DNA from 2 places in the Paenibacillus canaveralius genome. Region 2 is predicted to be linked to the other one. Evidence: a T-box and tRNA genes for the amino acid it is inferred to sense, from the RefSeq annotation. Region 2 holds a T-box; the other holds one or more tRNA genes.

Region 1 (3,839 bases), 850 kb from region 2:
GGCCGCAGTGAAAAGGCCCAAGCGACTGTTTAGCAAAAACACAGGTCTATGCGAAGCCGCAAGGCGAAGTATATGGGCTGACGCCTGCCCGGTGCTGGAAGGTTAAGGGGAGCGGTTAGGGGTAACCCGAAGCTGTGAACCGAAGCCCCAGTAAACGGCGGCCGTAACTATAACGGTCCTAAGGTAGCGAAATTCCTTGTCAGGTAAATTCTGACCCGCACGAATGGCGTAACGACTTGGGCGCTGTCTCAACGAGAGATCCGGTGAAATTTTAATACCTGTGAAGATGCAGGTTACCCGCGACAAGACGGAAAGACCCCATGGAGCTTTACTGCAGCTTGATATTGGACTTTGGTACGATCTGTACAGGATAGGTGGGAGCCTTTGAAGCCTGAGCGCCAGCTTGGGTGAAGGCGCCGTTGGGATACCACCCTGATCGTATCGGAGTTCTAACCTACTACCGTAATCCGGTAGAGGGACCGTGTCAGGTGGGCAGTTTGACTGGGGCGGTCGCCTCCTAAAGAGTAACGGAGGCGCCCCAAGGTTCCCTCAGAATGGTTGGAAATCATTCGAAGAGTGCAAAGGCATAAGGGAGCTTGACTGCGAGACATACAGGTCGAGCAGGGACGAAAGTCGGGCTTAGTGATCCGGTGGTACCGCATGGAAGGGCCATCGCTCAACGGATAAAAGCTACCCTGGGGATAACAGGCTTATCTCCCCCAAGAGTCCACATCGACGGGGAGGTTTGGCACCTCGATGTCGGCTCATCGCATCCTGGGGCTGAAGTAGGTCCCAAGGGTTGGGCTGTTCGCCCATTAAAGCGGTACGCGAGCTGGGTTCAGAACGTCGTGAGACAGTTCGGTCCCTATCTGTCGCGGGCGCAGGAAATTTGAGAGGAGCTGTCCTTAGTACGAGAGGACCGGGATGGACGTACCGCTGGTGTACCAGTTGTCTCGCCAGAGGCATCGCTGGGTAGCTATGTACGGAAGGGATAAGCGCTGAAAGCATCTAAGCGTGAAGCCCCCCTCAAGATGAGATTTCCCAGTATGTAAGACCCCTTGAAGACGACGAGGTAGATAGGTTGGAGGTGGAAGCACAGCAATGTGTGGAGCTGACCAATACTAATCGGTCGAGGGCTTGACCACCAAACATGTGCGGAGTACAGGTTACTTCGAAAGCATATGCTTAGGCACTTACGACAGTAAAAGCCGCATCAGAAGCATACCTAGCGTATGCACCACAAGATCTTTGGATGGATCGACTGCACGTTTCGCTGCTAGTTTTCAGGGAGCAACCCTGATAGTTTATTCCCTGATAGCTCAGTTGGTAGAGCACTCGACTGTTAATCGAGTTGTCACAGGTTCGAGTCCTGTTCGGGGAGCCATATGGAGAGGTGTCCGAGTGGTCGAAGGAGCACGATTGGAAATCGTGTAGGCGAGAAATCGTCTCGAGGGTTCGAATCCCTCTCTCTCCGCCATTTACATATGGCCCGTTGGTCAAGGGGTTAAGACACCTCCCTTTCACGGAGGTAACAGGGGTTCGAATCCCCTACGGGTCACCATCATAATTTAATCTTTGACAAGATTGATAATTATGATTATAATGTAAATCTATGGACGCTTAGCTCAGCTGGGAGAGCATCTGCCTTACAAGCAGAGGGTCGGCGGTTCGATCCCGTCAGCGTCCACCATACAAGCTTTGTTACTGACGCGGGGTGGAGCAGCCCGGTAGCTCGTCGGGCTCATAACCCGAAGGCCGCAGGTTCAAATCCTGCCCCCGCAATACTTGGAGCTGTGGTGTAGAGGCCTAACATGCCTGCCTGTCACGCAGGAGACCGCGGGTTCGAATCCCGTCAGCTCCGCCATTTTTATCTCTGTATACAAATGGATTTTAAGAACATAATAAGGCTCGGTAGCTCAGTCGGTAGAGCAGAGGACTGAAAATCCTCGTGTCGGCGGTTCGATTCCGTCCCGAGCCACCATTGATAATTTCATATGCCGTTGTAGCTCAATTGGTAGAGCAACTGACTTGTAATCAGTAGGTTGGGGGTTCAAGTCCTCTCGACGGCACCATCCCTGGAGGCTTAGCGAAGTGGCCAAACGCAGCAGACTGTAAATCTGTTCTCTTACGAGTTCGGTGGTTCGAATCCATCAGCCTCCACCAGTTTTAGGGGCATAGTTTAAAGGTAGAACAGCGGTCTCCAAAACCGTTAGTGTGGGTTCAATTCCTGCTGCCCCTGCCAATTTTATACTTGTATGGCGGTCGTGGCGAAGTGGTTAACGCATCGGTTTGTGGATCCGACATTCGGGGGTTCAATTCCCCTCGTCCGCCCCACTTATTACTCACTGACAATTGCAAGTGTTGGGGGTTAGCCAAGCGGTAAGGCAACGGACTTTGACTCCGTCATGCATAGGTTCAAATCCTATACCCCCAGTATGATATGCGGAAGTGGCTCAGCGGTAGAGCATCGCCTTGCCAAGGCGAGGGTCGCGGGTTCGATTCCCGTCTTCCGCTCCATTATAACAAGGCGCCATAGCCAAGTGGTAAGGCAGAGCTCTGCAAAAGCTTTACCCCCAGTTCGAGTCTGGGTGGCGCCTCCACCATTCTTTGCCGGAGTGGCGGAATCGGCAGACGCACAGGACTTAAAATCCTGCGGTAGGTGACTACCGTACCAGTTCAAGTCTGGTCTTCGGCACCAAAAGTGCTAAACAAATGTGTGCCCTTAGCTCAGCTGGATAGAGCGTTTGACTACGAATCAAAAGGTCAGGAGTTCGAATCTCTTAGGGCACGCCATACACAAGCCGGTGTGGCGGAATGGCAGACGCGACGGACTCAAAATCCGTTTCTCGCAAGGGAGTGGGGGTTCAAGTCCCTTCACCGGCATCATAAAAGCCTGGTTCCAGATTTACTGGAGTCAGGCTTTTTCCTTTTCCGGCGGATCGGATCTTATGGGGAAAAGCTAACATTTTAATTAAAAGACAGAGAGCTTGTGTACTGTTAAGTACAGTAGGCTCCCTGTCTTTTCTTTTTTAAGAACACAGATGTTTTAAGAAGGTTATAGTCGGCTTCCTTCATATAGAACGTTCGGCAGCAGCTTATGAAGAATGCAATTGGCTTAGGAAGGCCGTAATGGCTTTGTTTACTTGATCGGGATGTTCCTGGACTGTTAGATGGGCAGAGTCTTTAATTTCGGTATAGACCGCATTAGGAATTGAATCGACCATCTTCTTCATAACGATCGGTGTGGTGATCGAATCCTTCTCGCCACCGATAACAAGAGTCGGCACTTGTATGGTCGACAGAAGCTCTGTAGAGTCTTTTCTAAACGCCATGGCTAGAGAGGCATGGACAAGTCCCAGCGGATTCATCCCCTTGATTTGATCCTGGAGTTCACCGGCTAATTCCGAATTTTCTCCATCGGATAAAAGCTTGGGAATCATAGCTGTTGAGGCCGCCTGGGAACCCTGTTCCAAGAGTGAAGCCGCCATTTTCATCCGGTTGATTTGTCCCTCCAGTGGGTCGGCATCAGGGCGTGTATTAGCGAGAATGAGTCCATTGAAACGCTGTGGTGCTTTTCGCAGGAGATTAAACGCTACATAGCCGCCCATCGAGAAACCGGCAAGAACAGCCTTTTCCACTTGAAGTTGATCGAGAAGAAGCAGCAATTCGTCTGCCATGTGTTCCAGCGTAATTAGGTCCTTGTGAGGCTCTGATTGTCCAAATCCTCTCAGATCCGGAGCAATGACCCGATAATTCGATTCCAGCGCTGCAATCTGTTCGTGCCACATCCGGTGGTCCAGAGGAAAACCGTGAAGAAGCAGGACCGCCGGGCCGCTTCC
Region 2 (3,839 bases):
TGTTCCTCGCCTTTCTTGGAATCGGTCGGGGAATAGTTCTTCGCTTCTTTGCCGATCGTCTGCATGGCATCGTAAATCGTTTTGTCTATGCTTGTGTAGATTTGATAGCCTCCGCGCAGAAGCTGGGTATGCATCGCCTTGGAAGCTTCGTTGTAGGCGGCCGCGTCTTTCTCGGGATCGAGTTCCGGATTTTGCTGCTTCAGAAGCAGATTGACGGCTTCCTTCTCGGCTTCAATCATGAGATAGGGATAGCTGGCGTAAGCTTTCTGCTGGCGCTTGGCAAGGGAAGCTTCAAGATCGAAGGCGAGTGCCTCGTTGTACTGCGCTTCGTTGATCTTGTTTTCCTCGCGCATCCGTTTCAGCACAAGCTTCTGGCGTGAGAGCGCGTTTTTGAATCCCGTCGGATTGGGCGCGCCGCTGCTCGTGTAAGCCGAGTAGTTGCTCGGCTGCTGGGGCAGCCCGGCCAGGTAGGCCGCTTGGGCGACATTCAGCTGATTCAGATCGTCGATGTTGAAAATGCCTTTGGCGGCCGCTTTAATGCCGAACAGGTTATAGCCCGTAGCTCCGTTCCCGTAAGGGATTTTATTTAAATAGGCCAGCAGAATCTCGTCTTTGGATAAAAGTCTTTCCATCCTCAAGGACAGCAGGATTTCTTTGGCTTTACGCCCCGCATCCCGGTCCAACGTCAGAAAAACGCGTCTGGTCAGCTGCTGGGTGATCGTACTTCCGCCAGTTTGTACGTCTTCGTTCAGCAGTTTCTGTGTCACGGCACGGGATAAGCCTTTAACGTCAACCCCGTTGTGTTTGTAGAAATCGTTATCTTCAATCGCGAGCACCGCATCGAGAACGACCTGAGGAATCTCCGCCAACTCGGCCAGTCTCCTGTCTTCTTCCGTACGAAGCTGCCCGATAACGGCGTCGTCGTTAAAGTAGACAAAGCCCGTGATAGCGTTCTCTTCGATTTTTTTGCGCATTTCCTCTTTATTCCGGACGGGTTCGTCTTTGACCAGGGCGCTTACGTAACCGAAAGCCGCGGCTCCCCCCACAATTCCGACAACAAGAAATGCCACAAACAACCACTTAACCGTATGAAAAGTGACTTTAAGCGTTTTTCGGACTCCCGGATTTTGTAAAAAAGAGAGTTTTTTTGCCATATTACCAGGATTCCTCCTTTAATAACCGCCTCAATTATAGCACAAAGCCAAAATCTTGAATACCGTCGTGACTTTAGTCCCGGCTGCCGCAGATTGACACCGTTTGTTTCTTTATGATATAAATTTAGGGAACTGGATATTAATCAAAATGCGTCGATGGACTTCAGTAGCGGGAAGATGCAGGGAACAGAGAGCCGATGGCGGGTGTGAATCGGTGCCGGTCTCCTCAGCGAAATACCGTCCGGAGCAGGGATTGTGAACAGGAGAGAACCCGTCCGTATTACCGGAACGGCTTGCGACCGCCGCCTGGACAGGATGAGCGGAAGTTTCTTTCAGTAGCTTTCTTCCGGGATGATTCCCGTTATCCGAATGGAGTGAAAGCGCCTGCCCGGCCTTATGCCGGTGGAGGTGCTTTAATTAGGGTGGTACCGCGAGTTTAAAGCCTTCTCGTCCCTTGTGGACAGGAAGGCTTTTTGTTATGCAGCGAATACTTCAGCGATGAGAGGGATGGAAACAAGATGACGATGAAAGACGTATGGGAAAAATTGACGGCCGAGCAGAAGGCCGAGGCGGAGCGCCAGGTTGAGATCCTGCGCCGCGGAGCGGTTGAAATTGTGCCGGAGGAAGAGTTGAAGGTGAAAATCGCCGAGTCCCTTGCGGACAACCGGCCGCTCAAAATCAAACTCGGTCTGGACCCTTCCGCGCCGGATATTCATGTGGGCCACACCGTTGTGCTTCACAAGCTCCGGCAGTTCCAGGAGCTGGGGCATCATGTGCAGCTTCTGATCGGGGACTTCACGGGCCGTATCGGGGATCCGACGGGAAAATCCGAGACTCGCAAGCAGTCTGACGGAAGAAGACGTGAAGAGGAACGCGGAGACGTACAAAAAGCAGATTTTCAAGATTCTCGATCCCGAGCAGACGACTGTTTGTTACAACTCGGAATGGCTCAGCCCGCTGACTTTTGCCGACGTGGTGGAGCTGTCCGCCAAATTGACGGTTGCCCGCGTACTGGAGCGCGACGATTTCTCCAAGCGTTACACTTCCGGTCAGCCTATTCACGTGCATGAGTTTTTCTACCCGCTTATGCAGGGCTACGATTCCGTTGCGCTGAAATGCGACGTGGAGCTTGGGGGCACGGACCAGAAATTCAACCTGCTGATGGGACGCACCCTTCAGAAGGAATACGGCGTACCGACCCAGGTGGCGATTATGATGCCGCTGCTTGAAGGACTCGACGGCGTAAATAAAATGAGCAAGAGCCTCGGCAACTACATCGGGATCGATGAGGCGCCTAATGAAATTTACGGCAAAGCGATGTCCGTTCCGGACGAGCTTATGCTGAAGTACTACGAGCTGGCTACGGATCTGAGCCACGACGAGCTCAGCGCTCTTCGTGCGGGAATCGAAGACGGCAGCGTTCATCCCCGCGACGCCAAAATGCGGCTGGCCGCCACGTTTGTGCGCATGTACCACGGCGAGGAAGCCGCGAGTGAAGCGGAGCGCCACTTCGTTACGGTATTCCAGCAGCGCGCGCTGCCGGACGATATCGAGGAAGTCGAGCTTGCGGCCGGTGAGCTTGAAGAGGGCGGTATCCGCCTGGTCAAGCTGCTCGTGACGCTGGGCCTGCAGGCGACCAACGGTGAAGCGAAGCGCAGCATCCAGCAGGGCGGGGTACGTCTGAACGAAGAGAAAGTAACCGACCCGAATGCGTCCGTGGAAGTGAAGGACGGCGATATTCTTCAGGTAGGCAAGCGCAAGTTCGCGAAAATCAAACTAGCTTAGTACACGTGCAGCTTTCGAACGCTTTCCCGGCCAAGCCGGGAAAAAGCACAGAAAAAGCCCCGATCCGGAGATCGGGGCTTTTTCTGCAGTCGAACCTGACGGTTGACTAGGAAAGACGGTTGTAGAACTCGACAATTTGTTTCTCGTCGATCTCTTGCGGAAGCTCGGAACGCTCAGGCAGACGAACGTATTTACCTTCCATAGCAGCTTCGTTGAATTCAACGTAAGCCGGCAGGTAGTTACGGTTAGCCAGCGCTTCTTTGATTACGGAGAGAGAGCGGCTTCTTTCGCGAAGACCGATCACATCGCCGGTTTTAACCGAGTAGGAAGCGATGTCGACTTTTTTGCCGTTTACAGTCACGTGACCGTGAGCGACAAGCTGACGCGCGCCTGCACGGGAGTTGGAGAAACCAAGACGGAACACGAGGTTGTCCAGACGGCTTTCAAGAAGCTGCATGAACGTTTCGCCCGTAATCCCTTTTTGCTTGGAAGCAAAGCTGTAAAGGTTACGGAATTGCTTCTCGTGTACGCCGTACATGAGGCGAAGCTTTTGTTTCTCTTGAAGCTGCATGCCGTAGTTGCTCATTTTCTTGCGTTGTCCCGGGCCGTGTTGACCTGGAGGAAACGGACGCTTGAGTTCTTTGCCGCTGCCGCTCAGGGAAATACCGAGACGACGGCTGAGTTTAAATTTAGGACCTGTATAACGTGACATATGGATGTTACCCCTCTTCAAATGTTATTTTGGATAGATGGGCAGATCACGTGATAGTTTCGCCGGCGGACGCGAAGGGCGTCCTCTGAGAAGCTTGTTCAGCCGCAGGCTAATCAGCAGCGAAGCTATAGAGGGTGAGTCACGAAAATCTCCCGATAACCTTTTGTACTCGACTATTTATTTTATGC

The links. The T-box of region 2 lies ahead of tyrS (tyrosine--tRNA ligase). A T-box ahead of a tRNA ligase gene usually reads a tRNA of that ligase, here a tRNA-Tyr.
Region 1: it encodes a tRNA-Tyr, which carries the amino acid that the T-box ahead of tyrS (tyrosine--tRNA ligase) is inferred to sense. The anticodon was not compared.

The regions. Positions count from the first base shown of each region.
Region 1 covers NZ_JBDFMM010000001.1:4,668,485-4,672,323, reverse strand. The annotation lists rRNA gene ABC395_RS21205 (23S ribosomal RNA) at 1-1,145, shown strand, start outside; tRNA gene ABC395_RS21200 (tRNA-Asn) at 1,309-1,384, shown strand; tRNA gene ABC395_RS21195 (tRNA-Ser) at 1,388-1,477, shown strand; tRNA gene ABC395_RS21190 (tRNA-Glu) at 1,487-1,561, shown strand; tRNA gene ABC395_RS21185 (tRNA-Val) at 1,615-1,690, shown strand; tRNA gene ABC395_RS21180 (tRNA-Met) at 1,709-1,782, shown strand; tRNA gene ABC395_RS21175 (tRNA-Asp) at 1,788-1,864, shown strand; tRNA gene ABC395_RS21170 (tRNA-Phe) at 1,906-1,981, shown strand; tRNA gene ABC395_RS21165 (tRNA-Thr) at 1,997-2,072, shown strand; tRNA gene ABC395_RS21160 (tRNA-Tyr) at 2,078-2,163, shown strand; tRNA gene ABC395_RS21155 (tRNA-Trp) at 2,169-2,242, shown strand; tRNA gene ABC395_RS21150 (tRNA-His) at 2,259-2,334, shown strand; tRNA gene ABC395_RS21145 (tRNA-Gln) at 2,363-2,434, shown strand; tRNA gene ABC395_RS21140 (tRNA-Gly) at 2,443-2,517, shown strand; tRNA gene ABC395_RS21135 (tRNA-Cys) at 2,527-2,600, shown strand; tRNA gene ABC395_RS21130 (tRNA-Leu) at 2,610-2,698, shown strand; tRNA gene ABC395_RS21125 (tRNA-Arg) at 2,717-2,793, shown strand; tRNA gene ABC395_RS21120 (tRNA-Leu) at 2,801-2,883, shown strand; gene ABC395_RS21115 (alpha/beta fold hydrolase) at 3,096-3,839, opposite strand, start outside.
Region 2 covers NZ_JBDFMM010000001.1:3,818,189-3,822,027, reverse strand. The annotation lists gene ABC395_RS17205 (transglycosylase domain-containing protein) at 1-1,154, opposite strand, end outside; T-box leader at 1,299-1,612, shown strand; partial or broken gene tyrS (tyrosine--tRNA ligase) at 1,679-2,939, shown strand; gene rpsD (30S ribosomal protein S4) at 3,046-3,651, opposite strand.